DNA from 4 places in the Enterococcus sp. AZ126 genome. Region 4 is predicted to be linked to each of the others. Evidence: riboswitches for the same ligand, from Rfam matches in the RefSeq annotation. Region 4 holds a riboswitch; each other region holds the start of a gene.
The links. Region 4 has a riboswitch for magnesium ahead of mgtA (magnesium-translocating P-type ATPase). Riboswitches for the same ligand answer to the same signal wherever they lie in the genome.

Region 1 (8,296 bases), 240 kb from region 4:
AGATATCGTCCGGGATGCCAAAGATAAAGGATATGTTGAAACCTTATATAACCGCAGACGTTATTTACCAGACATCAATTCGCGCAATTTTAATTTACGCTCGTTTGCAGAACGAACTGCGATCAATACGCCGATCCAAGGAAGTGCTGCTGATATTTTGAAAATTGCGATGATCAATATGCAGAAACGTTTGGAAGAAGAAAACATGCAAGCAACGATGTTATTGCAAGTGCATGATGAACTTGTTTTTGAAGCGCCTCAATCTGAGCTGGAAAAACTAGATGAATTAGTGAAAGAAGTAATGGAAAATGCTGTTGCTTTACATGTGCCACTGTTGACTGACAGTAGTTGGGGCAAAACTTGGTACGAAGCGAAGTAGTGAACTAAAATAACATGAAAAAGACTGACCAAACGAAAAAGTTTTGAAAACTTTGATGTGTTCGTTTCGGTCTTTTTCTTCTAAGGAGAGAGAAAAATTGCCAGAGTTGCCAGAAGTTGAAACGGTCAGAAAAGGGTTAGAAAAATTAGTTGTTGGAAAGACGATCAAAGAAGTTGTAATTTTATGGCCAAGAATTATCGAATCACCAGAATCCGAACTATTTGCTCAACAGTTAATTGGTCAAAGAATTGAAAGAATGACACGACGAGGCAAGTTCTTGATTTTCAAATTAACAAATTATGATCTGATTTCACATTTACGTATGGAAGGAAAATATGAAACAAATGGACCAGAAGATGAGCGGACCAAGCACACTCATGTAATCTTTAGGTTCACTGACGGAACTGAATTACGCTATCTTGATGTTCGAAAATTTGGGCGCATGGTTTTGGTGCCTAAAAATCAAGGAGAAAATTACAAAGGAATTTTAGCATTAGGTCCTGAACCGCTCCCCTCTGAATTTAAATTGTTAGAATTTCGTAAAGGCTTGAAAAAGCACCATAAAGCCATCAAACCGTTATTATTGGATCAGCGTTTAGTCACAGGCTTGGGTAATATTTATGTGGATGAAGCCTTGTGGGAAGCAAAAATCCATCCTGAACAGCCAGCGAATACTCTAAAACCAAAAGAAATTGAGCGATTATATTATGCGATCATTGATGTTCTTGCTCGAGCAGTTGAGGCTGGTGGGACTACGATTAGAAGTTATTTAAATGCGTTGGGAGAAGCTGGGACATTTCAGGTTTCACTTAATGTTTATGGTCAAACAGGTACGCCATGTCCAAGATGTGGCACGCCGATCAAAAAAATAAAAGTTGCACAGCGCGGCACTCATTTTTGTCCGAAGTGTCAAACCTTGAAAGTGAGGAATTGATTGATGGGAATGGTATTAGGTCTAACCGGTGGCATTGCTACAGGAAAAAGTACAGTTGTTTCTGTGTTTAAACGTCTGGGATTCCCTGTTGTCGATGCTGATGTAATTGCTAGAGAAATTGTTGAAATAGGAATGCCGGCATTAGGGGAAGTAGTTTCTCTTTTTGGTTCGGAAATACTAAATTCAGATGGTTCATTAGACCGAAAAAAATTAGGTGAAATCATTTTTTCTGATGAGGAAAAAAGAAAAAAATTGAATAGCACACTCTCTCCTTTTTTGAAAGAGAGGATTTTAGCTGAGATTGCTGATAAAAAAAGTAAAGCACCATTAGTTATAGTTGATATTCCTTTATTGTATGAAGGAGGCTATGAGAAATTTGTCGATAAGGTAGCAGTCGTCTACATTCCAAAAACAATGCAATTGACTCGTTTGATGAAACGAGATAACTTAACAGAAAGAGAAGCCCAACAACGAATAACGAGCCAGTTGCCTATCGAGAAGAAAAGACAAAAGGCAGATATCTTATTCGATAATCAAAACAGTATCGAAGAAACAGAGAAATTAGTGGGAAAATGGGTATTAGAAAATAAATTTAAGTAAAATATCAGAATTTTAGTCTTTATATTTTTTACAATAATCTAACGCTAATAAAGTCATTAATGTGAAACTACGTATAAAACATTGTTTTTTCGTGGTTTCTTTTTTTACACATCAATAAGTGGACAAAATCAATCTATATACAAAAATTAAAATAACTGAAAATTCGTTAGAATAAATTGTCCGTCCTATCAGTGATAATAAAGTCAGGTCAGTTATTTGAAAAATTCAAGTTCAAAGTCTTTCAGAACATTTTTGGACGAAATTTCAAGATATTATTTATTCTGATTCATCTCAAATTGTTTGAGCATCTTAATCTCAAACAGGGAATGCGATTGTTTGTTCTAGCAACATAAACTTGGGATAGAAGTTGAAGTCTCTTTTGTCCTGGTAGGTTATTTATTCTATTTTGTTATTAGGGATCCGCTTTTATTCCTTAGTAACAATTCTTAAAAACAGGTTGGACGACGCGTTAAAAAGCGATGATACGATGGACTGAGATATAAGCGTGTCTCATGTCTTCTTTTATTTTTATTAGGCTATTTTCCCAAATGAAATGATAATAAAATTCTTTATGAAGTCATTGCAGATGGATGGTTTCTCACTCATTTCATGTTATAATACAGATAGTTAAATAAAAATCAAACTAAATTGTAGATAGTATAAGATAAAATGAGGTGAAAACTATGCGTTGTCCAAGATGTCATCATAATAATTCCCGTGTAATCGATAGTCGTCAAGCGGATGATGGTCGCGCCATTCGTCGTCGTAGAGAATGTGAGAACTGCAATTACCGTTTTACAACATTCGAACGCATTGAAGCAGCACCATTATTAGTCATCAAGAAAAATGGTGATAGGGAAGAATTTAATAGAGAAAAAATTTTACGCGGACTGATCCGTTCGGCCGAAAAACGTCCGGTTGCTATGGAACAAATGGAGCAAATAGTCGATAATGTCGAAAACCGTGTGCGTAGTTTAGGTGAAAATGAAATTTCGACAACTTTGGTCGGAGAGTATGTAATGGAAGATTTAGTTAATTTGGATGAAATCGCCTATATTCGATTTGCCAGTGTCTACCGTCAATTTAAAGATATGAGTGTGTTCTTGAAAGAACTACAAGGAATCGTAGACAAAGCCAAATCTTCAAATTCAGATACAACGAAAGAATAAGGAGGTCTTTCCTTGAAAGACAATTGGAAAGAAGTCCATCCTAAAAGTATTTTTCAAGTAGCACTATCTTATCCTTTATCTAATCAAGAACAAGAGATATTGACGCTTTTATATCAGCCAATGATTGGTGCAGAAGCTTTTAGTTTATACTTGACCCTTTTATCAGAAGTAGAAGAGATCGGGGTAAGTGAGTCTCTTTTTCATGCTGAATTAATCACGATGATGGATATGAGTATCAAGCAAATTCAAGCCGCTAGAAAGAAATTAGAAGGTATTGGGTTATTAGGGACCTTTAGCAAAGACGATCCTGAACTAGGAACACAGTATTTATACCGATTGAATCATCCTGAAACAGCTGAACGTTTTTTTAAAGATGAAGTATTGTCATTGACATTAATGAACAGTGTAGGACAAAGAAAGTTAGAAAAATTGTTTGAACGATTTAAACCCAAATTTGTCAATTTGACTGGTTTTGAAGAGATCTCAGCCAGTTTTAAAGATGTTTATTTATTTAAAGAAGAACAAATCATTTCACAAAGTAAGCAGTTAAGTCGAATGGAACAAGCATTCAAAGAGCCTAGACCTGCTCAAAAGCCAAGTGCCATCAATGATAGTTTCGATTGGTCCTATTTTATCCAAGGAATAGAAAAACTCGGAATCAAATTACCAGATAATCAAGCAGGCTTTAAGGAAGAAGTATTTATTTTCCATAATTTATTTGGTATAACAGAATTGGATATGATCGATTTCTGTTCTAAATCATTTGATTATTATACAAGTAAGATCGATGTAAAGGATTTTGAACGGGCTGTGTATAGAACATTTGATCCTGATAAAAAACAAAAACCAAGTGAGTTTCAAAAAAATGATTCAGTGGATTTATCCGCAGAGGATCAGCAGACGTATCGCTACAATTCGTTAAAAATGATTGGTTTTTCAACCCAAGATATTCAGATGATCATGGATAGTGAGAAAAATTTTCCTTTGAATTACTTAGAAGCATTAAAAAATGAGCGTGGTGGCTATACAACGCCGCAAGAACGTTCGTTGGTCAAATATTTAGTAAGTAAATCTGGTCTGCCAAACAGTGTGATCAATGTTTTGATCAACTACGTTTATAATATACAAAAACAACCTACACTAAAGGCCGATTACGTGAATCGAATTGCTAATGAATGGGCACAAAGTGGTATTTTTTCGCCAGAGAAAGCCATCGAACATGTCCGGGAACTAGCTAAAAAGGGTAAAGAGCAAAAACAAACGAGACAACGATACGGACAAAATAATCGACCAATCCGCCAAGAAACGTTACCGGATTGGGTGGATAATCCAGTAGAAGAGCAGAAATTATCTAAAGAAGAGCAAGCGCGATTAGACAAAGAAATTCAAGATTTCTTGAGTAAAGGAGGCGGAAATTAATGGAAGACGTAGGAAAAGAAATGTCAAAAATCATCCAAAGCAGAGATATGAGTGAACGTTACAACGAATTGGTAGAAGTTGTCTTGAAGGATACGGATGTTCAACAGTTTATTGAAGAACATCGTGAGCGATTAACAGATGAAGATATTCAAAAGAGCTACTCAAAGCTTTACGAATTTGTACAAGAAAAACGCAAATACCAACTGAATGATCCAACAATGATTGCGCCTGGATATGAGCCTCAACTAACCTTGAATTTTCATTACATTGATGTCACCTATGTACCGACAGAAGCGCTTATCGCTAAACAAAAAGAAGATGAAATTCGTAAACGAGTTCGTGCTATGGATATGCCAAAAGATGTACGAGAAGCCAGCTTAAATAGATTTGATACAGCATCTCAAGGTCGAGCACAGGCGATGGCAGAGACGATGAAATTTTTAAATGAATACACGTCGAATCCAAAAGAATTTCACAAAGGACTTTATCTTCAAGGAACCTTTGGAGTTGGAAAATCATTCCTATTAGGTGCGATTGCTAATAGCTTAGCTGAACGTGGTTTTATTACAACAATCGTTCATTTCCCAACATTTACAGTTGAAATGAAACAAGCAATTGGGAAAGATATGGTTGGTCCAAAACTTGATGCTGTCAAGAAATCACCCGTTTTGATGATCGATGATCTTGGTGCAGAATCGATGACTTCATGGATTCGCGATGATGTGTTAAGTGTTATTTTACAATATCGAATGCAAGAGCAATTAGTGACCTTCTTTTCATCAAATCTTGATTTAAAAGACCTAGAAAAACATTTATCCGTGACTCAACGAGGTGAGCAAGAACCTTTAAAAGCGCGTCGAATCATGGAACGTATTCGATATTTAGCACAAGAAATTACAATGTCTGGAAACGATCGAAGAAATGGATAGAGGAATATTACTGATTATCCTCTCTCCAGGTTTTTAGTGAGGTTGGAACAGAAGTGTTTAACTCTTATTTCCGAAGTTTTTACTTCTGTTCCCACCGTTTATTCAGATTTTTTAAGGCTAGGACCTAACTCGTAGAGCTATGTCCTAGCCTTTCATTTTTTTTATTTTTATTAAGTATACATGATGAGGATGGACGATTGTAGATTCTATCGCTTATAATAAAGTATCAATTTTTGGAGGACGTAACATGAAAAAAATCGCAATAGCAGTTTTAACTGTATTTACGCTGATTTCTTTAGGAGCTTGCGCACAAAATAAAAAAGATTCGTCAAAAGGAAGTGAAGAAACAGCAATGAGCAGCCAAAAAGATCAAGTGATTGATGAAACGCTGAATACTAAAGACAAAGACGAAACGCAATCAATATTTACCGCAGTTTTAGTTGAAGATGCTACGAAAAATGAAACGGTGGACAAATCGATTCGATTCGTTTTAAAAGACGTCGAAGTGGTTGAAGACCCAGAAAAAATAATTAATATGATGAAAAATGATGGCGTTATTTTAAATGTACCAAAGGAACAATTGGCTGATGGCCTCACAGAAAGTGAGTTTAAAGCTGGGGATACTATTCAATTTACTTTAGCTGGCTTACCTGCGATGACGATGTCGATTCCACCTCAAGTCGCTGGAAATTCAGTCGTGAATGTCGAAAAAAAATAATAAATTTAAAAAATAATCAATGTTGATAAATAGTGCAGCTGCACGTTTGTAACATTGGTTATTTTATTTTTGTTAGAAAAATGAATAAAATGCTATTGACATTTGTTTTAAAACGGTGGTATAGTTTCATCTGTAAGTTAATTAAATAGATTTGTTAGGTGAGGCTCCTATACAAACACAGGCTACTGCCCAAAAACATCGAGAGATGCCAATGGGTAGAACAGGGATTGTCGATTACAAGGCTTTTCATAAGGTAGCTAAAAGCTCTGCTTTTTACGTTGTATAGTGCCAAAACTCAACGACTAGATCATACAGGCTTTTTTTTGTGCGCTTATTTATGACCTTCCGCTGAGTTTTTGGCGGAAGGTTTTTTGCTTTAAATCACTACGACTGTTGGAAAAGCAGAGTAGAGGATGAACGGTACTTGCTAAAAAGCAATATGTCCGCGAAAAACCAATCACCGATAAACGAATCTAGGGAAGGAGCAAACCAATGAATTTTTAATCAATATTATCGCTAGTATATTTGCTGGAATGATCATTGGCGTAGAAAGACAGTGGCGAAAAAAACTAGCTGGAATGAGAACAATGACGTTAGTAACGTTTGGCTCAAGTCAATTCGTTTCATTATCCGGTTTAATTCAAGATGACAGCAGTCCGACGCGAATTGCGGCTCAAGTCGTAAGTGGTATAGGTTTTCTTGCTGGGGGTGTGATTTTACGAGAAGGATTTAGTGTGACTGGGATCAATACTGCAGCAACTTTATGGTGTTCCGCAGCAGTCGGAAGTTTGATTGGCGCGGGATTTGTGATCGAAGGGGTGATCTGTTCTATTGTTTTAATGTTAGTCAATATTTTATTAAGAAACCTATCATTCAAAATGGATGACTTAACTGTTCAAAGACAAGAAGAACAAGCCGATTCGATTCATTACCTATCAGTGATTACTAGTAATACAAGTGAAGTGATGCTTAGAACAGAAATTATTCAGTTATTGGATAATTATTGCCTAACCTTTACAAAATTTTCTTGTACTGATTTGGCTGGTAAAAAAGTAAGGCTATTTTTAGAAATCGAAGCTGCAAGAAATGGGACGCTCGCAGTGAATACAATTATTTCCGAATTATCCCAACTATCAGAAGTCATAGAAATTAATCAAATGAGCAATTAAAAGAACGGAGGAATTATCATGGTAAAACAGTGACTGTCAAAATTATCGATTGGAACAGTGAAGAATATTGGAAAGGAATTTTATTAAGAAATAAGTTCCTCAAAACGAGCGCGGGGAAAGAATGGATCAAAGAATTACCTGTAAATGAAGAGCAGGATATCCATATGGCTGCATTGATTGATGGAAAAGTTGTAGGAACCTTACTTCTTTTTAAAAGCAGCAAGGCAATAGCGCAAATTAAACAAGTGGCGATAGATGATCAGTATCAAGGATTTGGTATCGGAAAACAATTACTTGAATTTGCAGAAAAAATCGCGGATCTTATGAATTTTCAATCAGTATTTTTAACCGGCCGTAAACAAGCTTGGGGATTTTATACTCATTTAGGGTATCAAAGCATTGGCTATGCATACTCGGAGGGACAAGTGGTCTTGAAAAAATTTGAGAAAATAATTTATACCCAAAATGACCGACTAAGGGTTGAAATCATCAAAAATATAATGCTAAAGGAGATGGAAACAAATGGATGACAGTAGTCAGATGTTCAAGGACTTATGCAAAAAGAAATCTGTTGAAGAAAATATGTTTATTATTGTCTATTTGTTTCTAAGGCAAACAAGCAAGATTCTCCTGTAACAGATTCTCTTTTTCCATCAGTCCGATTCCTAAAATAGATAAAAATCATGAAATTTCAGATGACGGATTCTCGTATAAAACACTTGAAATTTCTTCGATCAGCGTTTTGGAAAGAAGGAGAATTATATGGATAAAAAAGTAGTATTAAATAGAAAAAATAACCAATCATATGAGTATTTTGCACGAAACTCGGTAGAGAATATATTGACATTTTTTAAATCCTCAAAAGTAGGATTGACGAATCAGCAAGCAGTATTATCAAGAGAGACATTTGGCGAAAATACCATCACTTACGGTAAAAAAACACCGTTATTCGTTGAAATAATAAAAGCTTATTTTACAC
Region 2 (8,296 bases), 2.3 Mb from region 4:
TGGATATGGGAGATGGCGAAATGTTAGTGCTTCGTCCAATGAACTGTCCACACCACATGATGGTTTATAAAAATGATATCCACAGCTACCGTGAATTACCAATTAGAATTGCAGAACTTGGTATGATGCATCGTTATGAAAAATCTGGCGCACTATCTGGATTACAACGTGTTCGTGAAATGACTTTGAATGATGGACATACATTTGTTCGTCCAGATCAAATTAAAGAAGAATTTTTACGTACATTAAAATTAATGGTAGAAGTTTACGCTGATTTTGATGTGACAGATTATCGTTTCCGTTTAAGCTTAAGAGATCCTAACAACAAAGAGAAATACTTTGATGATGACGCAATGTGGGAAAGATCAGAAACAATGATCAAAGAAGCGGCTGACGAAGCGGGAATTGATTACTTTGAAGCGGAAGGTGAAGCAGCCTTTTACGGACCTAAGCTGGATGTTCAAGTAAAAACTGCTTTAGGAATGGAAGAAACATTATCTACAATTCAAATTGATGCGTTATTACCAGAACGATTTGATTTGACTTATGTAGGTGAAGATGGAGAAAATACACATCGTCCATTGGTTATCCACAGAGGAATCGTTTCAACAATGGAACGTTTTGTTGCTTACTTGACTGAGGTCTACAAAGGGGCTTTCCCAACTTGGTTGGCACCGATTCAGGCAACTATTATTCCAGTATCAGTTGAAGCTCATTCAGACTATGCATATGAAGTGAAAAAACGACTGCAAGAACAAGGTCTGCGTATCGAGGTAGACGACCGCAATGAGAAAATGGGTTACAAGATTCGTGCCTCTCAAACACAAAAAATTCCTTATCAAATCGTCGTTGGGGATAAAGAGATGGATGATGCAACAGTTAATATTCGCCGTTACGGCAGCAAAGAAACAGAAGTGATCGATTTAAATATCTTTGTAGATAGTATGGTCGCTGATGTAGCAAATTATAGTAGAAGATAATAAAAAGGAGACTGATACAGAAGTGTTTAACTCCGAGAAATAAGAGGAAATTCAAGCAAATTGCTCTTCGAATTTCTGTGAAGTTCACCTTATTTCTGAAAGAGTTACTTGTGCTCTCACCGTTTATTTGGATTCCTTAAGGCTAGGATATGACTCGTCGGGTTATATCCTAGCCTTTTTTCTGCAGTAAAAATTAAATATTTTCTTAGTAAGAGGATTCCCTCTATTTTTTTTTGATTTTTTTCGTTACAATAGAGGAGCGAGACTTTTCTCATATGGAGGATGAATGATAAATGAAAAAAATGAGCTTTTTAGATAAATTAAAAAAAGATAATGAAGAACCAATGACACAAAAGAATAAAAAATCACATATTCCGTTCCGCTTAAACTTACTGTTTTTTGTGATATTTGGTTTATTCGTAGCATTGATTGTTCGTTTAGGCTATTTGCAGATAGCCGAGGGACAGGAATATGCGAAAAAAGCTGAAGAAAATTCAGCATTAAAGATCAAAAGTAGTGCACCACGAGGAGAAATATATGATGCTAAAGGAAACTTACTAGCAGGGAACAAGGCTAATTTAGCCATTACGTACACGCGTGGTAAAAAAGTTCAAACAAAAGATCTTGTACCAATCGCTAATAAGGTCAATGATTTGATTCATGTACCAGCAGATGAATTGACGGAGCGGGATAAAAAAGATTATTGGTTAGCTGATCCTGAAAATTTAAAATCTGCGCAAAAACGTTTGACTGATAAAGATAAACTAGATGAAAAAGGCAATAAAATTACGGATGAAGGAATCTTGTATGTTAAAACGGTGGAAAAAGTAACACCAGAAGAAATCAATTTTGATGAACATACGTTACAGGCAGCTACTATTTTTAAACGAATGAACTCCGTAGGCGAACTTAATACAGCCTTCATTAAAAATGAAGGAGTTACACAGGATGAAATCGCAATAATCGGTGAGAATACTTCAGAAATTGCGGGTGTTTCAACTGGCGTCGACTGGGATCGAGAGTATCCAAATGATACAGATATAATGAGTCTTTTAGGAAAAGTATCTTCTCAAAAAGCTGGTTTGCCAGCAGAAGAAGCCGATGAGTATATCGCTAAAGGATATGAACTAAATGATCGAGTAGGAACTAGTTATTTAGAGAAACAATACGAAGATGTTCTTCAAGGGAAAAAAGGAATTTCAGAAGTAACGCTGGATAGCAAAGGCAAAACGGTTACCCAAACACCTGTAACTGAGGGTGAAAAAGGTGAGAATCTAAAATTAACAATCGACATGGCTTTCCAAGCAAAAGTGGAAGAAGTTGTTAGAGAGCAGTATCAGCAACTATTAGCTACAGGAAATGCAGCATACTCAGATGGTGCTTATGCTGTTGTTATGGATCCAAAGACAGGTGCAGTTATGGCCATGGTTGGATTGGATCGTGATTTGGCGACAAATGAACTAACATCTAACCCCTTAGCTACGATTAACAGTGCTTTTGAACCCGGTTCTGTAGTAAAAGGTGCCACGATTTCAGCTGGATATGAGCAAGGTGTGATTACTGGAAATGATGTATTGATCGATGAACCGCTACAAATTTTTGGCAGTGAGCAGAAATCATCTGTTTTTAATAGGATTCCGGGCAATCAAATTCCTCTTAGTGCTGAAAAAGCTTTAGAATACTCATCCAATGCTTACATGATGAAGCTGGTGCTAAAAATGATGAATACTGATTATCAATATAATATGCAGTTGCCATACCAACAAGGCGATCCAACTTTGTTTAATGTTTTACGTAAAGCATTTGGTGAATATGGAATGGGCGTTTCCACAGGAATTGATTTACCAGGAGAATCAACAGGCGTTTCAAATAAAGATTTTGATTCAGATAAAGCGCCAATGCCAGGACTGTTACTCGATTTGTCTTTTGGTCAATATGATACGTATACAGCAATGCAACTAGCACAATATGCCTCAACAGTTGCAAACGGCGGTACTCGTTATGCGCCACATGTGGTTGAAGGAATTTATGATAACAATACAGATGGAAAACTTGGTGAACTGAAAGAAGAAATAAAGCCGAAAGAATTGAATAAGGTAGATATCAATACGGAGCAAATGCAGATCATTCAAAATGGTTTTTATGATGTTGTTCATGGAAGTGGTGCCTTTACGACAGGGCAATCTATGCAAGGTGCAAAATTAGATATGGCCGCTAAAACAGGTACTGCTGAGACCAATGTTGGGGAGCATAGCACGTATAATAGTAATGTCGTTGCCTATGCACCATACAATGATCCAGAGATTGCTGTCAGTGTGATTTTACCTCACTTAACCAGTGAAAGTACCCGACCAAACCAAATGATGGCTAAAGCGATCGTAGATGCTTATGCAGATTATAAACAACAATAAATTTGTAAAGTAGTTTTCCTTTACAAATTTTACTAAAAGGGTAGAAATTCTTGAATAAACATGATATGATATCTGAGGCTAAGAAATATCTTAGAAATACGAAATTAGATATAGGAGGGGAAACACATGCGCGTAAACATTACTTTAGAATGTACTTCTTGTAAAGAACGTAACTACCTAACAAGCAAAAATAAACGTAACAATCCTGATCGTTTAGAAAAGCAAAAATATTGCCCACGTGAAAGAAAAGTTACTTTACACCGTGAAACTAAATAATAATTACAATTATGAGCTAGAACCCTTGTCGTATAAGGATTCTAGCTTTTTTATTTTGGCTTGAAATAATTTTGAATGCCATCTACTAAATATTAGTAAATTTCACTAGTTTTTGAACAATTTCTTTTTTCGTTTTTTCAGTTAGAGGAAGACATTAGCAGAGGACTGAGAGATCCCTAGATCAGACTTTAGTAAATCTATGAATTTCCTTAATGGAATATCAACAAAAGAAGAAATGGTTTTAAATGATTTACTGTGCAGTATGATTTTATTCTTCGTTATTTTATTATTGTTATAAAACAATTAGCTATATAGATACATAAATATAAAGTATAGCTGCCCTTATTAATAAACTGAATATAGTATAATTATTTTCAAATTATTCTTTACTTTATAGTAAATAGTAGTGAATTTTAGCTAAAAGTGTATACTTGATAAATAAAAACTATTTTTAGGAGTGAATAAGATGAAGGTTAGTATTAGACATCGGTATATCAAAAAGATTCCGGTTCTGGAAATTGTACCAGAAGAAGAGAAGAATAATCCCTTGCCTTTAATCATTTACTATCATGGATGGCAGTCGGCGAAAGAATTATCACTGACTCAAGCTAGAAAATTAGCGAAAAAAGGAATGCGCGTGATTTTACCTGATGCGATGAACCATGGGGAACGAAAAACAGGACCGATATCTCCAATTCCATCAGTGACGTTTTGGTCAAGTATTCAATATAATATTGTTGAATTTGCTCAGTTGGTGCGTCATTTTGAGAAACAACAGCTGATTGAAGCAGAAAAAATTGGCGTTGGTGGTGTTTCAATGGGTGGTATTACAACTTGTGCATTATTGACGCAACATCCGGAAATAAAAATAGCAGCTTGTATGATGGGAACGCCAGCACCGCAACGTTATATTGAGAGAGTGATGGAACGATCAGCTGAGATGAACTTTTTTGTGCCACGGGATTTACCGTTATTACTTAGTTGGGTTTCGAATTATGATCTTTCAGAGGCGCCAGAAAAATTAGCACAGCGCCCAGTATTATTTTGGCACGGAACCAAAGATCCTAAAATTCCTTATGAAGATATGGCCGATTTTTACCAAATGATTGAAGGAGAGTCTTATGCTGATCATAGTGAGTTTATCACTGGTGAAGGCGAAGGGCATCTGGTCAAAGGTAAAATGATGGATGTTGTGGCTGAGTTTTTTGAAAAGGAATTTTCGAGATAAATTATTTAAAGAATCTGACTGAAACTAGAGGATAAAACCAGTTATGCTGAGTTTATTCTCTAGTTTTACCTCTAATTTAGATGTGAACAATCAAAACGAACTAAAATATTATGATGTTTTATTTCAAATGCACGATGGTACATCCTCTCTAAAATAAGTTGTGAAAAATTGATCTTTTTCATAGGCTTATTAACAAAAAAATAGCAGATCAAAATATGGAGAAAGGTAGTAGAAAAAATTAGTTTATAAAGTTTTTTTAATTTATTAACGTCTCTATTTTTCTTTATGATGTTATATACTAAATGATAAATCTATTGTTATTTTAGAAATAAAATCAGAGAATTTTTTTTTTATTACTTATTTATAATTTGCTTGTTTGAAAGTAGTAGAATCACTTTATTGTGCTATTACTTTTGGTATAATATGTAAAGAAACAAAAAGAAGGGAAAGGATTTGGAACAATGAAAAAAGCAACGATCACTAAAACGGTTAATTTATTAGACGGAGGCTGTAATGCCTGCGGGATTATTGAGGACGAAAATTACACGTTGACAATAGATGAGCAAAAGATCCCCATAGAATCATTGACAGTCAATGCACTTATAACAGCGATTGTTTTAAAGAATGGTTATAAACGAGAGTATCAGATGGATGTGATCGATGATTATACGATGTATAAAAAAAATGATCATCAAGTCACGCTTAAAGAAGAATATGATTTTCTGACGTATTCAAATGATACAATTAAAATTGAAACCAAAGATCAAATCAGGGATGAGAAAGAATTAGTGAAGATAGTTAATCAAATCTTATCCACTCTTTTTTATGTAGAAGAATTGGATTTTAGTTTATAGAAAATTATACAAAACATACTGAGATTACAGGGTATGTTTTTCATTATTCTATTTGAAAAATTTCTAACATTCCAATTTTTTCAAATCGTTCTTGTGAGTCGGAAGGATTTTCGTTTTGATCACAGACTAATAGTTTGAAATCCTCTGTTTTTGGGATACGTTTGAATGTTTCACTATCAATGAAGAGAATCAGCTGCTGGCAAAGCCATTCAAGAACAGTTTCTATATCTTGTTCGTCCTCCACCCAATCGTCAAATAAATGGAGAGAAGCAAACTGTTGTGTCTCATCCCAATCGCTTGAATTGTATTTTATTTCTTCTAATTGTGATTTACTATGGCCTTTATTCGTATAATAGCTTGTTGTTTCTTGCCAAAGTTCCACAGTATTAAAGCAAAGATTGATTTCACCTTCTTCATGAATATTGCAGTTTAAAGCAAATGCGTAGAATGTTTCATCAGAATGATCTAATAAAAAGTTTTCGATGCTGTCTGTTAAAAAGTTGAAAAAGAATTCTTGTTGTTTTTCTAAAAAGTGTTCCATTTGTTCCCTCCAGGTATTCTGTCTTTTAAACATTGAAACAGATATCACTGGGAAAGTCTATCTAAAGTTGATTTTTATAGAGAAATCATTATTTTTTAAGAAAATGTAAAGATTCTTTATTCGAAAATGGTTGTCTTTATCGCCTTTTTCCATTGTAAGAGCGACTACAAAGTGATTTTTTTAATAACAGCGTTACGACTTTGATTAATTTATCCAAAATTTCATTTGACTTTGTGATACGATACGCTTATAGTTTATACTGAATTAAATACTTGTTAGGTGAGGCTCCTATATAAACACAAGCTACTGCTCAAAAATGTCGAAAGACAGGTATGGGTAGGACAAATTTCGTCGAATTAAGGCGTTTTTCAAAGTAGCTAAAAGTAATGCTTTTTACGTTATATAGTGCTAAAACTCAACGAAGAGAAGATATAGATACGTTGGAAATCCATGACCAGTGTCATGTGCTTAGTCCCTATAATCTAATCCCTTCGCTGAGTATTCTTAGTGAGGGATTTTTTCTTTTTACTCAAGAGCTACCCAGTTTCATAAGCGATACTCTAATTGGAAACAAGCCATTCAATTTTAAGTTTAGAAAGGAACAAATAATGAAAAAATCTGTGAAAATAGTGACGATTACCTTACTATCGATTCTTCTTGTGATTGTAAGTGCAGCCTGCTATGCTGCAGTCTCATTCCAAGCAGCAAAAGAAAAAAGTGAATCAAAACTTCCTACAATAAATAAAAATTTTACTGGTGATGAACAAACGAGTGATAAAGAGCTGACGGTTATGGTCATAGGAAATGATTCGAGGGATGATGATGAAGATCAAGGACGTTCAGATACGTTGATGGTGGCGCACTATGATGGAAAATCAAAACAGCCTAAATTGATATCGATCATGAGAGACAGTTATGTAACATTTCCTGATGGCGGACAAGATAAAATAAATGCAGCGTACGCATATGGTGGCGCGCAAATGACAAAAGATGTGCTGAAAACGAACTTTGATTTGCCAATCAATTATTATGTTGTTATGGATTTTAAAGAGTTTAGTGATATCATTGATGAACTTTATCCAAAAGGAGTTAAGATCGATTCTGAAAAAGATATTAATTTGGATGGTGTGGATATTCCTAAAGGAGAACAAACATTGCACGGAAATAGCTTATTGCAATACGCTCGTTTTAGAATGGATGAAGAAGGCGATTTTGGACGTATCAGACGTCAGCAACAAGTGATGGATGCATTAATCGCACAGTCTAAAGATTTGATTCCAATTTGGGAATTACCTCAAGTAGCTGGTAAGATGGTAGGGAAAATCGATACAAATGTACCAACTAGTTTATTGATTGATTTAGCGAAGGATTTCCTTACTGGAAAGGTAAAACCTTTAGAATCACTATCTGTTCCTGTCGAAGATTCATGGAACTTTAATGATTATACTGAATCAGGAAGCGTAATCGAACTGGATGAACAAAAAAATGCTGAAGCGATCAAAGCGTTTTTGAAAGCCAATTAAAACTTGATTATATAAATAAAATAACCTGTCTATTCTCTTTTAGAGGAGTGTATGGGTTATTTTTTTAGTACAAAAAAAATTAGTGTATTTCTATACGAATGGACAAGGCTTGTGCTATGCTTTAAGCAAACGTTTTATTCATTTAGAAGGAAGGTTTTACTGTGAAAGTTGTGATCATTGGTGCGTCATTTGCTGGAGTATCAGCTGCTTTGGCTATCAGAAAAAAATACCCTACTGCTAAAATTTATTTAATAGAGAAGCAGCAAACAATTGGTTACCTACCTGGTGGCATCAATCTTTACTTTAATGAAGCGATCGATCCTATCGAAAAGGCTCAGTTTATGTCAGAACAACATCTAATAGATCGTGATATTTGTTTGATGTTGAATTCAAAAGTGGTTAGTATGGATTCAAAACAACATATCATTAAATATGAAAAGAAAAAATCTGAATTTTTAATGTCTTTTGATAAACTGATATTGG
Region 3 (8,296 bases), 200 kb from region 4:
TATACATTGATAACGGCTATACTAACTTCATATTCTTAGTATAGAGGATAATGAGCTTGTTATTCTTTCACATCCTGTCGCATGATACGAAATAAAAAAAAAGAATAGTAAAACAAAACTTATTAGGTTTTGCTTTGCCATTCTTTTTTATCTTTTAGACTTATAATAGTTCTCTTCTTAATTCCTCATCTGTCTGATTAGAGAGGTACTTAGGCGCAATATCAAAAACTGTATAAGCACCAAATTGTTTTTCCTTAGACAAACGAACACACGCTCTAGCATAAGCTACCAGTACACTTGCGGTAAATTCAGGATTACTTTCAAGTTGTAAATTATATTCGATCACTTGTTTCGTCTTTTCATTCGTTCGCCCAGTATGCAAAACTGTTCCCCCATGCGGCATGGTCTTGTGATCACGATCTAGCTCATCTTTTGAAATAAAATGAACCTCAGTATCATAATCAGCAAAATAGTTAGGCATCGAAACAATTTCCTCATAGATCTTTTCTTCAACTGCGCCTGTTTCAAGTACAACAAAACATTCTCTACTATGTTTATCTCGAGTTGTCAAATTTAGTTGTTCACCCGATTTCAATTTTTCGATGACTTCACTATTTGGAATCGTATATTGAACAGCATCTGCTACGCCTTTTATTCGTCTTAATGCATCAGAATGTCCTTGGCTAACGCCTTTTCCCCAAAAAGTACTCGTCTGTCCAACCGGCAAAATACTTTGTGCGTATAAGCGATTCAAACTGAATAACCCTGGGTCCCAACCAGTTGAGATAATTGAGGTTGTTTGATTTTCTTTAGCCACTTGATCTATTTTTGCAAAATGTTCAGGTATTTTAGCATGTGTATCAAAACTATCAACAGTATTAAATAACTGCGTCCATTCAGGGGTTTGGATCGGTAAATCAGTTGCTGATCCCCCACACAATATACAGACATCGATCTCAGCTTTTTTATCTTTGAGTTGGTCCATAGTAAACGCTTGACCTCCTTGTGTTTGGACTGTTTCAGGAGCTCTTCTTGTAAAGATGCCGACTAATTCCATATCTTTATTTTGTTTTATAGATAGTTCAACGCCACGTCCCAGGTTCCCGTACCCGATAATCGCTATTTTTATCATACTTACATTCCTCCACTTCTATATGTCAAATTATATCAAAAGTGAAAGTCATTTGACAATCCGAAGTTGAATACGTTCCATTCCTATAGGGAATTACTCTAAATTCAATTGTGTTTTTAATTGTTTGATAACTTTTTCTTTTTCTTCTTCTGGAATGCTTTGATAAGAAATACCTTCTTCACCAGTATACCCATCTCCTGTAAAACCTTCCCCTTGCATTTGGTAACTTTCGATGTTGTCTAGGGCTTTTTGATAATTTTTCATCAATAACATCATTTGATCCAATGTCATATCTGTTTGTCCATTGTCACCAATGACATCCAATAACTCTTGGTAACGAAAAACACTCTTCATTGACATCAATTCTTTCGTCAACTGAATCGTTACTTCCCGCTGTCTCTTTTGTCTGCCATAATCACCTAAGGGATCTTCATAGCGCATTCTTGCATACTGTAATGTTTCCCAGCCACCTAAATGTTGTTCTCCTTGTGGATAATGAATTCCTTCTGCGTCAAACTCAAAATCATTATTCACTGTGACACCACCCACAGCATCACTCAATGCAGCTAAACCATCCATGTTGATAACGAAATAATGATTGATCGGGATATCTAAATAATGCTCGACCGTATCGATCATCATTTCATCACCGCCAAATGAATGCGCATGATTGATTTTATCATACACACCCTCTTTTCCAACAATCTCTACATATGCGTCTCTGGGGATACTTGTAATTGTCGTCTTTTTTAATTGATCATTGACGGTCACAACCATAATCGTATTGGCCCGAAAATCCGTTTTACGCTTTGAATCATTTGCGATACCTAGTAGTAAAAAACTAACAGGTTCACTATTTCCGAGTTTTACAGGTTTGGTTTCTCGGTTCAGTGGTTGGTATATTTTATCGGCTGTTTTTTGAACATTTTTAAATACGGAAGCTCCATAGGCAGAAGCTCCAGCAACGATAAGTAACACGAATGTCAGAACACCTAAAATCGTTCTTTGTATAAATCTTTTTTTAGCATCTGATGTCGAAAATTCTCTGTTGATATAAAACTTATAAAGACAAATATAGGAAAGATTCACCCATGCAAAGCTTAATGAAAAACCTGCAATCACATCGCTTGGATAATGAACTCTTAAATAAATTCGACTTAATCCAATTAAAAGCACATAAATGATCAAGGCAATCTTTATCTTTTTGTATTGCTTTGGATAAATCGTTTGTGCAATCAAAATAATTGAACACGCCAAACACATAGCTAAAAGCGAATGACCGCTAGGAAAACTATAAGAGGTTCTTTCTGCTAATTGATTCACATTAGGTCTTGGTCGAGCCACCAGATGTTTAAATATAAATCCAAATGCACTCACCACGAAAACATTGCTGATCATCCAAAATGCCAGTAATGTTTTCTTTTTTCGCCAAAGAGTAAATGCTACTATCAAGCTTATAATAAAAATCGGCCCGATTGTCGCAGTTTTAGCGAATAAATTTACAATAGTTGTCATTGTCTCATTTGGTTTCCAATTAAATTGATAGATCGCTGCATCTAATTGATTAAACCATGGAACATTCTGAACAACTAAAAAGGTCAATGCTGAAAATAGTAAGATACTCAAAATAGCAGGGGTAATTTTTTTTTCTTTCAACGTATACATGTCATAAATCCCTTCATTCTTATATTAAATAACATTGTTAGCTCAAAGTCAGTATTTACAACACTAATAAAAAACGCTGTAACTCACTTGCCTTGCAAATAAAAGCATGAGTCCAGCGTTTTTTCGTCAAACTACACTCTTGAAAACACAAGCAGATAATAAGACGTTACACAATTAGTAAATCAAGTCCATATTTACCAAAAGAAAAAAGCCAAACATTTTTTTCCTAAGACGTTTGACTTTCAATCAATCTCATCGTCTGAGTTTTAGCACTATACAACGTAAAGAAAATTCTTAGCTATTTTATGAAAAGCCTTAATTCGACAATTCCTGTTTTACACATTGGCGTCTTTCGACGTTTCTGCGCAATAGCTTATGTTTGTATAGGAGCCTCACCTAACAAGGTTATTTATCTATTTAATTTACTAAATAATACCGTTAGAAAGCATTTTTTTCAAGTTATTTTTAGCGTCTTTATTTTTTCTTAATTTAAATCCAAGGGAATTTAGAAAATGTCATTCTATTGCATAAAAAGAAACGACATCAAAATAGTTTTGATCGTCGCTTCTTTTTAACTATATTTTACTCATCTACCTCTTCAAACTGTGAGTTATAAAGTGATGCGTAGTAGCCATCTTGAGCAAGTAATTCTTCATGTGTTCCTTGTTCTTTAATATCACCGTCTTGCATGTAAAGAATTTTATCTGCATCTTTGATCGTTGATAAACGATGCGCGATAACGAATGATGTACGACCAGCCATTAAGTTATTCATCGCACCTTGAATCAGTCCTTCTGTTCTTGTATCAACAGAGGATGTTGCTTCGTCAAGTATCAAGATCGGTTTGTCAGCTAAAATTGCACGAGCAATGGTCAAAAGTTGTTTTTGACCTTGAGAGATATTTGAAGATTCTTCATTCAACTCCATGTCATAGCCGCCAGGTAATGTTTGGATGAAGTGATGAACGTGTGCAGCTTTGGCCGCTTCATAAACTTCTTCATCTGTTGCATCTAAACGACCATAACGCAGGTTTTCCATGATAGTTCCTTTAAATAACCAAGTATCTTGTAATACCATCCCAATATTTTTACGCAAATCTGCACGGTTAAAGTCTTTGATATTGTGTCCATCGATTTTGATCGCACCAGAAGTCACGTCGTAAAAACGCATCAATAATTTAACCATTGTTGTTTTACCAGCTCCAGTTGGTCCAACGATGGCAACTGTTTGGCCTGGATCGACATGTGAACTAAAATCATTGATGATGATTTTATCAGGTGTGTAACCAAAACGAACATGTTCAAAGTCAACCATTCCTTTTGCTTTATCGATTTTGACTGGATTTGGAACAGTTTGATCTTCTTCATCTTCTTCAAGAAATTCAAAAACACGTTCTGCTGCTGCAGCCATTGATTGAAGCAAGTTAGATACTTGAGCTAATTGAGCAATAGGTTGTGTTAGGTTTCGAACATATTGAATAAACGCTTGGATGTCCCCAACTGTGATCGTGCCGTTATACGCTAAGATCCCACCAAGAATCGCTACCGCAACATAACCAAGGTTACCTACAAAGTTCATGATCGGTTGCATCAAACCAGATAGAAATTGAGATTTCCACGCTGATTTGAATAAGACATCATTTTGTTTTTTAAACTCATTAAGAGAGTTTTCTTCATCATTGAATAGACGCACGATGTTATAGCCACCGATTGTTTCTTCGACCTTACCATTGATTACACCAAGATATTCTTGTTGTGTTTTAAAGTATTTCTGTGAATTTTTTACAACGATCATAATCAAGAGCATTGAAATCGGTACAATCAAAATCGCAATACCTGTCATTTTCACAGAAATGGAGAGCATCATTATAATGACTCCAATAATAGTGAAGACGGAGGTGATCAGTTGTGTGATCGATTGGTTTAATGATTGACCCAATGTATCCACATCATTTGTGATACGGGATAAGACTTCACCTGTTGTACGGCTCTCAAAGTAATTCATTGGCATGCGATTGATCTTCTCAGAGATTTCTTTACGCATTCGATAGGTGATTTTTTGTGAAATCGTCGACATGATCCAGCCTTGCAGAATTCCAAAAGCTGATGCGACTAGGTAAAGCCCCAGCATAAATAGTAAGATCCCACCTATTTTACTAAAGTCGATGCCGCCAGTTCCTTGATACTTTTTGATTAATCCATTGAATAATTCTGTGATCGCTTGTGATAAGATTTTTGGACCCCAAATATTAAAGACGGTTGAAGCAATTGCAAAAATCATTACAAAGAAAACAGGAATTTTATATGCACCAATATAAGAGACTAATTTTTTTAATGTTCCTTTAAAATCTTTGGCTTTTTCCACTGGAGCAATTTGTCCAGGACCGCCGCCGCGACCGCCACGTGGGCGATTTTGTTGTTGTTCTGCCATTATATTTGCTCCCCCCTACTCAGCTTCTTCTATGCCTAATTCAGCATTGCTCAATTGTGATTGGGCAATTTCTTGATAGACAGTTGATGACTTCATTAATTCTTCGTGTGTTCCGTGATCGACGATACGACCTTCGTCCAATACGATAATGTTATCCGCATGAAGAATCGTAGAAATTTTTTGCGCGACAATGATTTGTGTAGCCCCTTTGATATTTTCAGATAATGCTTTTCGTAAGGCTACATCCGTTTTATTATCAAGTGCTGAAAATGAATCATCAAAGATCAATATATTAGGATCTTTCGCCAAGGCACGAGCAATCGATAAACGTTGTTTTTGTCCACCAGAAACGTTCGTTCCACCTTGAGAAATTTCTCGGCCATAGCCTTTTTCATTTGAGTCAATAAATTCTTCTGCTTGTGCAATTTTAGCAGCTTTTTCCATTTGTTCATCTGTTATATCAGCATCACCAAATTTAATATTTGATGCAATATCACCTGAGAATAAGATTCCTTTTTGCGGTACAAACCCGATAATATCGTGCAATTTGTGCAAGCTGATATCACGAATGTCTATTCCATCAATCGTGATTCGTCCACCTGTTACGTCAAACAGGCGAGGAATCAAATTAACGATTGTTGATTTACCTGAACCCGTCGAACCGATCAAGGCTGTTGTTTGACCTGGTTTTGCTGTGAAGTTGATGTGATGTAACACGTCCTTATCAGCATCACCATAACGGAATTCTACTGCTTCAAATTTCACTTCACCTTTAAATTCATGATCATCTTTAGGATTTTTCGGATCTTTGATTGTTGGTTCTGTTTCAAGAACTTCTTCCACACGGCCAGCTGCTACATTGGCACGAGGTAGAATAATTGATACCATTGACAACATCATAAATGCCATAACGATTTGCATTGTATAGGTAATAAAGGCCATCATATCCCCAACTTGAAGTTGACCGTTGTTTATATTGTGTCCACCGACCCAAACGATCAAAACAGAAATACCATTCATCAATAGCATCATGATCGGCATCATGATCGACATCGCCCGGTTAACAAATAATTGAGTTTTCATCAAATTAGTATTGGCCACATCAAAACGTTTTTCTTCAAATTTTTCGCGTGAAAAAGCACGAATAACAGGTAAACCAGTAATAATTTCACGAGAAACTAAATTCACTCTATCGACTAAATTTTGTAAGGCTTTAAACTTCGGCATTGTTGTTAAAAGTAAGCTTATTACTAAAATTAAAACAGCACCCACAGCTACACCGACGATCCAGCCCATTCCCGTTCCAGTTCGGTAGACATTGTAGATCCCACCAATACCTAAGATCGGCGCATATAATACGATACGCATGATCATGACGATTCCCATTTGCATTTGTTGAATGTCATTGGTATTTCGCGTAATCAATGAAGCTGGAGAGAATTTATCCATTTCCGTATTTGAAAATTGCAGCGTACGTTCATATTGACCCACACGCAAGTTTCGTCCAACAGATGCAGCAACTAATGCAGCGATCAAGCCCACAATGACTGCTGCTACAGCGGAAAGGAAAGTTAAAAGAACCATTTCTGTTCCTGTTTTAATCATATAGTCCGTTTGAATTTTTTGTGTATTCATGTCCAGTGCTTTATATTCGGCTAGTGTTAATTGAATTCCTACCGTTTTCATAGAATCCGCGCCTAAATCACCTAAGCTTTTTTTCGTCTCTTTACGAGCTTCTTCGACTTTGGCAGGTAAAGCATCTGTCTTTGCCTTGATTGAATCAGCTAAGTTTTTGGCTTCAGTTCCTTTGGCTTGGGCTTGAGCCGCTAAGTCTTGTGCTTCAGTCCCTTTTTCAGTTGCAGTCGCGATATCTGTAGCAGAAGCGGCAGCGGCACCTGCAGCTTTGGCTTGTTCCCCTAAGCTTGTTGCCTCTTCACCAAGTTGCTTGGCCTTAGTAGCGTCTTCTCCAATTGTTTTATAATCTTCTATAATCGCTTTTGCTTCACTAGCGTTCGATGAATCTTTTGATTGGGATGATGCAAGCATCATCATTGGTAAGTTAAAAATGTCTGCTAATTTTGCTTCTGTCATCCCATCTTGAAGATTTAATTTATAGACTTCAACTTCTTTACCATCAATTTTTTCAGTTGTTAGTTTATAATTTTCTTCAATTGTTTTTTTCTCATCATCTGTCATGAACATTTCGATTCCCTGAAGAGATGTTTTCCTGATTTTTTCAGGTGTGGAGTACTCAAGCCCTCCTTGTTGAATACCGACATCGACGATCCCCGATGTTAATCTTGGTAAGCTTAAATCACTACTTGCCTGCACAACTAAAAGCACAAGAACCGCGATGACCGCATACCAGTATTTGCCAAGATATTTAAAGATCTTCACTATTGGTCACCTTCCTCTTTCTGGGAAATTTGTTGGGAGTAATCTACGAATTTCGCAGTCAGCTCGATGAACTGTGCCGTATCTTTTTCTCCCATGAGTTTAAAAATTTGAACAATCTTATCGCGCATTTCTTTTTTTTGAATTTTAGCGGCTTTTTTCCCGCAATCCGTTAGCGTAACATTAATACGACGACGATCATCTGGGTCCATCTTACGTTCGATTTGACCCTTTTTTTCTAAACTACCTAGAACAACTGCAATACGAGCACTGGATAGGTTCAATGATTCAGCTAGATGCTTTGGACTAGTTGGTTCACCGTAACGTTCAAGAAATTTGATAACGATACTTTCACCTTGGTTACTCTTTTCAAGTCTGCTAAATGCACTATGTCGATTTTGAACCATTAGACGCATAAGTTCTTGTTCGGCCTTTTCTGCGTATGACATATGACTCCTCCTTTTTTTAAAATAATTACTTTCTACCACTAATAGCTAATAGTATTAGTAACTAATGCTGTTTGATATTAACGCAAATAGCTTTTATTGTCAATAGGATTTGAGTAAAAAGAATAATGAATACGGTTTTATTTAAAAAAATTAAAATTGTGTTCTATCGTTCATTTTTAATTGGCATATATTTTTGATAAAAAAAAATCTAGCAACGTCATTATTC
Region 4 (8,296 bases):
AATGGGCCAGTTGATTGTTATTACTCGTAAAGACGACATAGGATTCAGAGAATATCAAATCACTTATTATTTTCGTGTTTGTTTCAGATAGAATACCAATTGCGATATCTATTTCGTTTTTTTCAAGCACATCTTCTAAATTTTCGTAATAACTATACTCAAGTGAAACAGTCGGGTAATAGTTACGGAATTCTGTTAGTAATTTAGCAATCAAATAATCAGTGTCAGCTAAATTAGTCCCAATTTTAATCTTTGCAGTCTCTCCAGTATGAACCAGTAAGTTTATTTCTTTAATAGCCATTTCAAATTCCTGAAAAATCGTTTCTCCTCTTGTTTTTAAAACAAATCCTTCTGGCGTTAATTCATTGGTATTGTGGCCTCTTGTTATCAATCGAGCATTTAGTTCTAATTCTAATTCACGAATATGAGTACTCAAATAAGGTTGAGAAATACCTAATTCCTCTGAGGTTTTTGTAAAATTTTTGTATTTACATAGTTCTAAAAAATAATCTAGATGTTTTAATTTCATTCGTTCATCTCCTTCACTTGAGTGAAAAAAACTCTAATCATATACAAGATAAAATAATTTTAGTTAAAATAGTTCTTTTTTAGAAAAAATATATAAAAAATTAATAGTATATTATTGAACTTTCAAAACAAGTATAAATTATTATGGATTAATCAGGAAAAGAGCCTCTTTAATTGGTAGCAGACCAATTGAAGAGGCTTCTATCAGGATATTACCTTCTGATAAAAATGACGAACGATCGCTTATATGTTGAGGTTGGCACATAAGCGTTTATTCATATTTATTATAGTCTTGAAGATAAATCTAAGCCATTACGATTTACTTATAGTGCTATTCCTTTTTGTGAATTTCAACTTATTTTCGAAGGAGTTACTTCTGCATCTATCGTTTATTCGGATTCTTTAAGGCTAAGTTTTTTTGTAAAAAGAAGGATGGATTTTCTACAAACGAAGTTTAAATCTTCGTTCGTAAAGTCATCACAAAAAAAGATGAGTCAATAGGCTATCTGTTTATTCTTATACCGTTATTCCTTTTTTTGTCTATCAAAAAAAATAATAATTCATTAAACTGATGATGTAATTCTTCTTGTTAGGTGAGGCTCCTATACAAACATAGGCTACTGCCCAAAAATGTCGAGAGACGCCAATGGGTAGAACAGGAACTGTCGAATTAAGGCTTTTCTTAAGGTAGCTAAAAGCTTAGGCTTTTTACGTTGTATAGTGCCAAAACTCAACGAATGTGAAGACTCATGGCGAAGTGCGCTGAGTTTTCAGTGCGCTCTTTTTGTGTGGAAAGGATGTGGTTATCATATCGGAAGATAGTTCGATAAAGCGAAACTCAACTAAAAGAAAAGAGGATAATCTAGATGCAAAAAGAAATGAAGAACATGATCCATGAAAAAGCGTATCAGAAATTAGCTAATCTATCGATTGATAAAGTACTGGAAAATTTTTCATCCTCGTGGGAAGGTTTAAAAGCTAGAGAAATAAAACGCTCAAAAGAGCAATTTGGTGTAAACAAAATCACTGATGATAAAAAGAAATCATTGGTTTATACGGTGATAAAATCTTATGTCACTCCGTTCACTGTAGTATTGATGATACTTGCAACTATCTCGTTTTTTACTGAATATGTGTACGCGGAACCAAGTGAAAAAGATCTTGTGGGTGTCTTGATCATGTTGATCATGGTTTTATTAAGTGGCACGATGACATTAGTCCAATCAGTAAAATCGAGTAATGCGGTCAGCAAACTGCAAAATATGATTCAGATTACTGCAACTGTTACTAGAGAAAATAAAGAAATGGAAATCCCGATGGACGAAGTTGTTTGTGGTGATTTAGTGAAGCTCTCAGCTGGCGACATGATTCCAGCAGACCTCCGCTTGATCCATGCCAAGGATTTGTTTGTTTCTCAATCTGCAATGACAGGAGAAAGTTTTCCAGTTGAAAAGAAAGTTAAAAATGTCGTGACCACAAGGAACAGTCAAACGGATTTTGAAAACCTACTATTTTTAGGGAGCAATGTTGTGAGTGGTAGCGGGATTGGTGTAGTTGTTCGTGTGGGCGATGATACATTATTTGGAAAAATAGCACAAGATGTAGCAGATGATGATAAAAAAACGAGTTTTGAAATAGGCGTAAATAAAACCACCTGGTTATTGATCCGCTTTATGATGGTCATCACGCCAGCAGTATTTTTGATAAACGGAATAACCAAAGGCAATTGGAGTGAAGCGCTGATGTTTGCAATCGCAACTGCTGTAGGGCTTACTCCAGAAATGCTGCCGATGATCGTTACCACAAATTTAGTCAAAGGCTCTAGAGATATGGCCAAAGAAGGAACGATCATGAAAAACGTCAATGCGATTCAAAATTTTGGCGCTATGGATATTCTGTGTACGGATAAGACGGGCACACTAACGCAAGATAAGGTTATTCTTGAGTACCATTACAACACTTCATGTCAAGAGGATCATGAAATATTGCATTCTGCGTTTTTGAATAGTTTCTTTCAGACAGGTTTACGAAATTTGATTGATAAAGCGATTATTGAAGCAGCATCGAAAGAATTATCCATTGACGAAGAAGATTATTTTAAAATAGATGAAATTCCTTTTGATTTTAATCGTAGAAGAATGAGTGTGGTTGTTAAAGATAGAAGATCCAATCGAAGCCTATTAATCACCAAAGGAGCAGTAGAAGAGATGCTGCAAGCATGCTCTTACATTAACCAGCAGGGAAATATTATTCCACTCACGCAAGAGATAAAAAAACAAGTACTAAAAACAGTCAAAGAATTAAATGAAGATGGCTTACGAGTATTGGCCATTGCTGATAAAAAAGTCAATAATCAACTAGATGATTATTCTGTAGAAGACGAGAAAGAGTTGGTTTTACAAGGATATTTAGCATTCTTAGACCCTCCAAAAGAAACAGCGGCAGCGGCAATCAAAGCATTGAAAAACAATGGTGTTTCTGTAAAAATTTTAACTGGAGATAATGAATTAGTCACACGTTCAGTCTGTAAAGAGGTTGGTCTGGGAACTGAAAGAATGATCAATGGTTCAGCAATAGGTAAGTTATCTGAAGTTGAATTAGAAAAAATCGTTACTGAATACAATATCTTTACGAAAGTAACGCCAGACCAAAAAACAAAAATCGTAAAAGCATTGAAAAAAAATGATCAAACAGTTGGATTTATGGGAGATGGTATTAATGATGCTGGAGCCATGAAAGTATCAGATGTAGGCATTTCTGTAGATACGGCCGTTGATATTGCAAAAGAATCGGCAGATGTTATTTTATTACAAAAGGATTTGATGGTTTTAGAGCAAGGAATTATATCAGGTCGTAGAGTATTTAGCAATACCATGAAATATATCAAAATGACTGCAAGCTCCAATTTTGGTAATGTATTTTCTGTTATTCCAGCAAGCATCTTCTTACCTTTTTTACCAGTTGCGCCGATTCAATCTCTTTTCTTAAACTTAATTTATGATACATCATGTATGTCTGTACCTTGGGATAATGTCGATGCAGAATATGTGGAAAAACCAAAAAAATGGGAAGCAAAATCAATTGGTTCTTTCATGAGATGGTTTGGACCGACCAGTTCTATTTTTGATATTGTCACTTATCTATTTATGTATTTCATAATTTGTCCAACAATTTTGGGTGGCAGCTTTTTCTCATTAACAGCAGATAAGCAATTATTGTTTATTGCGATTTTCCATGCAGGTTGGTTCATTGAATCTTTATGGTCACAAATGTTGGTGCTTCACGTTTTAAGAACACCAAAGATCCCGTTCCTTCAAAGTAGAGCATCAGGTATATTGACACTGGTCACTTCAATTGGAATTTTAGGCGGTACAATTTTACCATTTACCAATTTAGGCGCAACGATTGGATTTGCACCTTTACCAGGAAATTACTTTTTCTATTTAATACCAACGATCATTGCGTATTTACTTTTAGTAACGGTAATCAAAAAAATATATATGAAAAAATATCAAGAGTTACTTTAATCGGAAATTTTAGGACACTTTGGATTCTAGGAATGAACCAAGGTGTCTTTTTTTTGTACATTAAATAGTGAATTTATTGAATCAAATTAGAACATTATATGATTGAATATGGTAAGATGAAGTGGGTCTTTTATATACAGATATAATAGAGTAGAGGACTTTCAAATTGGAGGAATAAAAACAGTGAAAAATGATACAACGAGCATTTCAGCATATATACATATCCCTTTTTGTGAACACATTTGTTATTATTGTGATTTCAATAAAGTTTTTTTAGAAGGTCAGCCAGTAGATGAGTATATCCAAAGTCTTTTGACCGAAATTCGTTTGACAAAAGAGCAATATCCAAGCAAAGATACCAAAACAATCTATATAGGTGGTGGAACCCCAACGTCTTTATCGGCTAATCAATTGGCTGTGTTGTTAAAAGGCGTACGTGAACTTTTGCCGATAGAAGCTGGAAATGAATTCACAGTGGAAGCAAACCCGGGTGATTTAACACAAGATAAATTACAGGTGATGAAAGAGTATGGAGTCAACCGTTTATCAATGGGTGTTCAAACATTTGATGATCAGCTTTTGAAAAAAATTGGTCGCAAACATACGGCTGAAGATGTCTATGATACAATGAAATTTTTAGAAAAAGAAGACTTCTTGAATGTAAGTATTGATTTGATTTATGCATTACCTGGCCAAACATTAGAAGGATTTAGAGACACTTTAAGACGAGCAATCGAGCTTGATTTACCTCATTATTCATTGTATTCACTGATTTTAGAAAATAAAACAATGTTTATGAATTGGGTACGTCAAGGTCGCTTACAATTACCTGATCAGGAAGTTGAAGCGCAAATGTTTGAAGAAACGATCCTTGCGATGGAAAAAGCAGGACGTCATCAATATGAAGTAAGTAACTTTGCTTTAAAAGGTCAAGAAAGCCAGCACAATTTGGTCTATTGGAATAATGACCATTACTATGGTTTTGGAGCTGGAGCCAGTGGCTATCTAGGCCATACTCGTTATCGTAATCATGGTCCCATACAACACTATTTAAAACCATTAAAGGAAAATCAATTGCCTACTGTTGAAACAGAATTATTGACATTAAATAATCAAATGGAAGAAGAACTTTTTCTAGGTTTGAGAAAAATGAGAGGCGTATCAAAATCGCGTTTCCAAGAGAAATTTGGTTTACCGTTGGATCATGTATACAAAGAAACGATTCCAGAGTTGGTCCAAAAAGGGTTGCTGTTGGAGAATGAAGATCATATCCAACTCACTGAACAAGGACTTTTCGTAGGAAATGATGTGTTTGAAGCATTTCTCATAGATAAAGAATAGGAAAATAAAAAGGAATGAAACTAGAGTTTAAATGGCTCTGATTTCTTTCTTTTTTATTTTTTTAGCACTCGATGATAAAGAGTGCTAAAAAAGTTTGTTTTTCTCTTGACAATTTTGTGAGAACTTGCTATATTAATAATTGTATTAGCACTTGAACAACATGAGTGCTAATGAAGGGTGGTAACTATGATAACGGAAAGACAAAAGAATATTTTGCGACTTATCATCCAAGAATACACAAATACAGGAAATCCTGTAGGTTCCAAAAAATTAATGGAAGAAGGCATTCAATCGAGTTCTGCGACAATTCGTAACGATATGAAAGCTTTAGAAGAACACGGATTGCTAGCGAAGACACATTCGTCTTCTGGTAGAATTCCTTCAATGGATGGTTATCGCTATTATGTGGACCATTTGTTAAGTCCAGCGGAAGTTGAACATGATGAATTAGAAGCGATTCGCCATTCCTTTGGTAAAGAGTTTCATGAAATCAATGATATCATTGAACAATCTGCTGAGATCCTTTCTGACCTAACAAGCTATACTGCTTTTTCGTTAGGACCTGAAGTGAAAGAACGAAGATTGACTGGTTTTCGAATCGTTCCATTAAATGAGCGTCAAATCATCGCGATTATCGTAACAGATAAAGGCAACGTAGAAAACCAAGTATTTGCGATTCCGTCATCTGTATCAAGTCAGGATTTGGAAAAGATGACCCAAATAATCAATGACAAATTGGTAGGACAACCGTTACTGACAGTTTATCATCGTCTACGTACGGAAATCCCAATGATTTTACATCGTTATTTTCAAACACCAGATGGCATGATGAATCTATTTGATGCAATGTTAGGACACGCGTTTGAAGAAAAAGTTTTCGTCAGTGGTCGTATGAATCTACTAGATTTCGGTGTAGAAAAGAACATCGAACAACTAAAATCTGTTTATTCTTTTATGAAAAATACAAATGAAATTACTCATTTATTGACAGCTGATGAAGAAGCCGATACACAAATAGCGATTCGAATCGGTTCAGAAATAGGAAATGATTTACTTGATCATATGAGCATGATTACAGCAACCTATGAAGTCTCGGGTCACGGCAAAGGGACTATCGCCTTGTTAGGCCCCACAAGTATGCCTTATTCAAAAATGTTTGGTTTGGTGGATGTTTTCCGCCATGAATTAGCTTCAAAACTTGGTGCTTATTATCGGTTTTTGGATCAATAAGTATAAAGTTGAAAATATAGAATTCTATTAATTCTACGGAAATGAGAAGGGAAGTTGCTAGAGTGAGTAATAAAGAAGAAACAAATGAAGAATTAAAAGAAGAACACATGGAAGCTATCGATGATTCAGGTGTTTCTGAAACAGAAATAGAAATGACAGAGCTAGAAAGTGCGAACGCTGAATTGTCAGAAATGGAAGATAAGTTTCTAAGAGCACGCGCTGAGATTGCCAATATGAGCAATCGGTTTAAAAATGAACGTGAATTACTTGTTCGTTATCGTTCGCAAGATTTAGGTAAAAAATTATTGCCGTCTATCGATAATTTAGAACGTGCGATGGCGATAGAAGTTGACGATGAGCAAGGTACGAGCTTGAAAAAAGGAATCTCAATGGTTCTTGAAAGTTTACAAGCTGCTTTGAAAGAAGAAGGCATCGAAGAAATCCCGACAATGGGTGAAGTGTTCGATCCTAATTTACATCAGGCAGTTCAAACGATTCCAGCAAGTGACGAAGTACCTGCGGATACAATCGTTGAAGTGTTACAAAAAGGCTATAAATTACATGACCGCGTTTTACGAGCAAGCATGGTTGTTGTTGCACAGTAACAGCAAAAAAATGTTTGTATAATATAAATTGAAAAAAATTAAAATAGAAGATAGGAGATCATTAATTATGAGTAAAATTATTGGTATTGACTTAGGAACAACAAACTCAGCAGTTGCAGTATTAGAAGGTGGAGAAGCAAAAATCATTGCAAACCCAGAAGGTAACCGTACAACACCTTCAGTCGTATCATTCAAAAATGGAGAAATTCAAGTTGGTGAAGTTGCAAAACGTCAAGCTGTAACGAATCCACATACAATTGCCTCAATCAAACGTCACATGGGTGAAGCGGGCTATAAAGTAGAAGCAGATGGCAAATCTTATACACCACAAGAAGTTTCTGCAATGATCTTACAATATTTAAAAGGCTTCGCAGAAGATTATCTAGGTGAAAAAGTTGATAAAGCAGTTATTACAGTACCAGCTTACTTCAACGATGCACAACGTCAAGCAACAAAAGACGCAGGTAAAATCGCTGGTTTAGAAGTGGAACGTATCGTGAACGAACCAACTGCTGCAGCATTAGCTTATGGTTTAGATAAAACAGATAAAGACGAAAAAGTTTTAGTATTTGACCTTGGTGGTGGTACATTTGACGTATCGATCCTTGAATTAGGTGATGGCGTATTCGACGTATTATCAACAGCCGGTGACAATGAACTTGGTGGAGATGACTTTGATAATAAAATCATCGATTACATGGTAGCAGAATTCAAAAAAGAAAATGGTGTTGATTTATCTAAAGATAAAATGGCCGTTCAACGTTTGAAAGACGCTGCTGAAAAAGCGAAAAAAGATTTATCAGGTGTTACTTCAACTCAAATCAGCTTACCGTTTATCACAGCAGGAGACGCAGGTCCATTGCATTTAGAAATGAACTTAACTCGTGCTAAATTTGATGAATTAACAAGTGATTTAGTAGAACGTACGAAAACTCCTGTACGTCAAGCATTGAAAGATGCTGGTTTGAACCCTTCTGAAATTGACGAAGTTATTTTAGTGGGTGGATCTACTCGTATTCCAGCGGTTGTAGAAGCTGTTCGTAAAGAAACAAACAAAGAACCAAA

Region 1: linked by a shared signal. The riboswitch ahead of IGI43_RS02795 (MgtC/SapB family protein) and the one ahead of mgtA (magnesium-translocating P-type ATPase) in region 4 are both predicted to bind magnesium.
Region 2: linked by a shared signal. The riboswitch ahead of IGI43_RS14500 (LCP family protein) and the one ahead of mgtA (magnesium-translocating P-type ATPase) in region 4 are both predicted to bind magnesium.
Region 3: linked by a shared signal. The riboswitch ahead of IGI43_RS03005 (phosphatase PAP2/LCP family protein) and the one ahead of mgtA (magnesium-translocating P-type ATPase) in region 4 are both predicted to bind magnesium.

The regions. Positions count from the first base shown of each region.
Region 1 covers NZ_JBIOSB010000001.1:572,319-580,614, reverse strand. The annotation lists gene polA (DNA polymerase I) at 1-379, shown strand, start outside; gene mutM (DNA-formamidopyrimidine glycosylase) at 477-1,313, shown strand; gene coaE (dephospho-CoA kinase) at 1,317-1,913, shown strand; gene nrdR (transcriptional regulator NrdR) at 2,597-3,082, shown strand; gene IGI43_RS02810 (replication initiation and membrane attachment family protein) at 3,095-4,501, shown strand; gene dnaI (primosomal protein DnaI) at 4,501-5,430, shown strand; gene IGI43_RS02800 (hypothetical protein) at 5,678-6,148, shown strand; M-box (ykoK) riboswitch at 6,292-6,462, shown strand; gene IGI43_RS02795 (MgtC/SapB family protein) at 6,652-7,317, shown strand; gene IGI43_RS02790 (GNAT family N-acetyltransferase) at 7,347-7,847, shown strand; gene mgtA (magnesium-translocating P-type ATPase) at 8,080-8,296, shown strand, end outside.
Region 2 covers NZ_JBIOSB010000001.1:3,079,603-3,087,898, forward strand. The annotation lists gene thrS (threonine--tRNA ligase) at 1-980, shown strand, start outside; gene IGI43_RS14475 (penicillin-binding transpeptidase domain-containing protein) at 1,274-3,391, shown strand; gene rpmG (50S ribosomal protein L33) at 3,518-3,667, shown strand; gene IGI43_RS14485 (alpha/beta fold hydrolase) at 4,134-4,895, shown strand; gene IGI43_RS14490 (DUF4809 family protein) at 5,357-5,749, shown strand; gene IGI43_RS14495 (DUF4303 domain-containing protein) at 5,793-6,290, opposite strand; M-box (ykoK) riboswitch at 6,555-6,723, shown strand; gene IGI43_RS14500 (LCP family protein) at 6,899-7,813, shown strand; gene IGI43_RS14505 (FAD-dependent oxidoreductase) at 7,975-8,296, shown strand, end outside.
Region 3 covers NZ_JBIOSB010000001.1:616,721-625,016, forward strand. The annotation lists gene IGI43_RS03000 (diaminopimelate dehydrogenase) at 161-1,132, opposite strand; gene IGI43_RS03005 (phosphatase PAP2/LCP family protein) at 1,226-2,797, opposite strand; M-box (ykoK) riboswitch at 3,042-3,208, opposite strand; gene IGI43_RS03010 (ABC transporter ATP-binding protein) at 3,380-5,227, opposite strand; gene IGI43_RS03015 (ABC transporter ATP-binding protein) at 5,243-7,624, opposite strand; gene IGI43_RS03020 (MarR family winged helix-turn-helix transcriptional regulator) at 7,624-8,070, opposite strand.
Region 4 covers NZ_JBIOSB010000001.1:814,496-822,791, reverse strand. The annotation lists gene IGI43_RS04055 (LysR family transcriptional regulator) at 1-529, opposite strand, end outside; M-box (ykoK) riboswitch at 1,107-1,277, shown strand; gene mgtA (magnesium-translocating P-type ATPase) at 1,395-4,055, shown strand; gene hemW (radical SAM family heme chaperone HemW) at 4,239-5,396, shown strand; gene hrcA (heat-inducible transcriptional repressor HrcA) at 5,583-6,626, shown strand; gene grpE (nucleotide exchange factor GrpE) at 6,689-7,231, shown strand; gene dnaK (molecular chaperone DnaK) at 7,299-8,296, shown strand, end outside.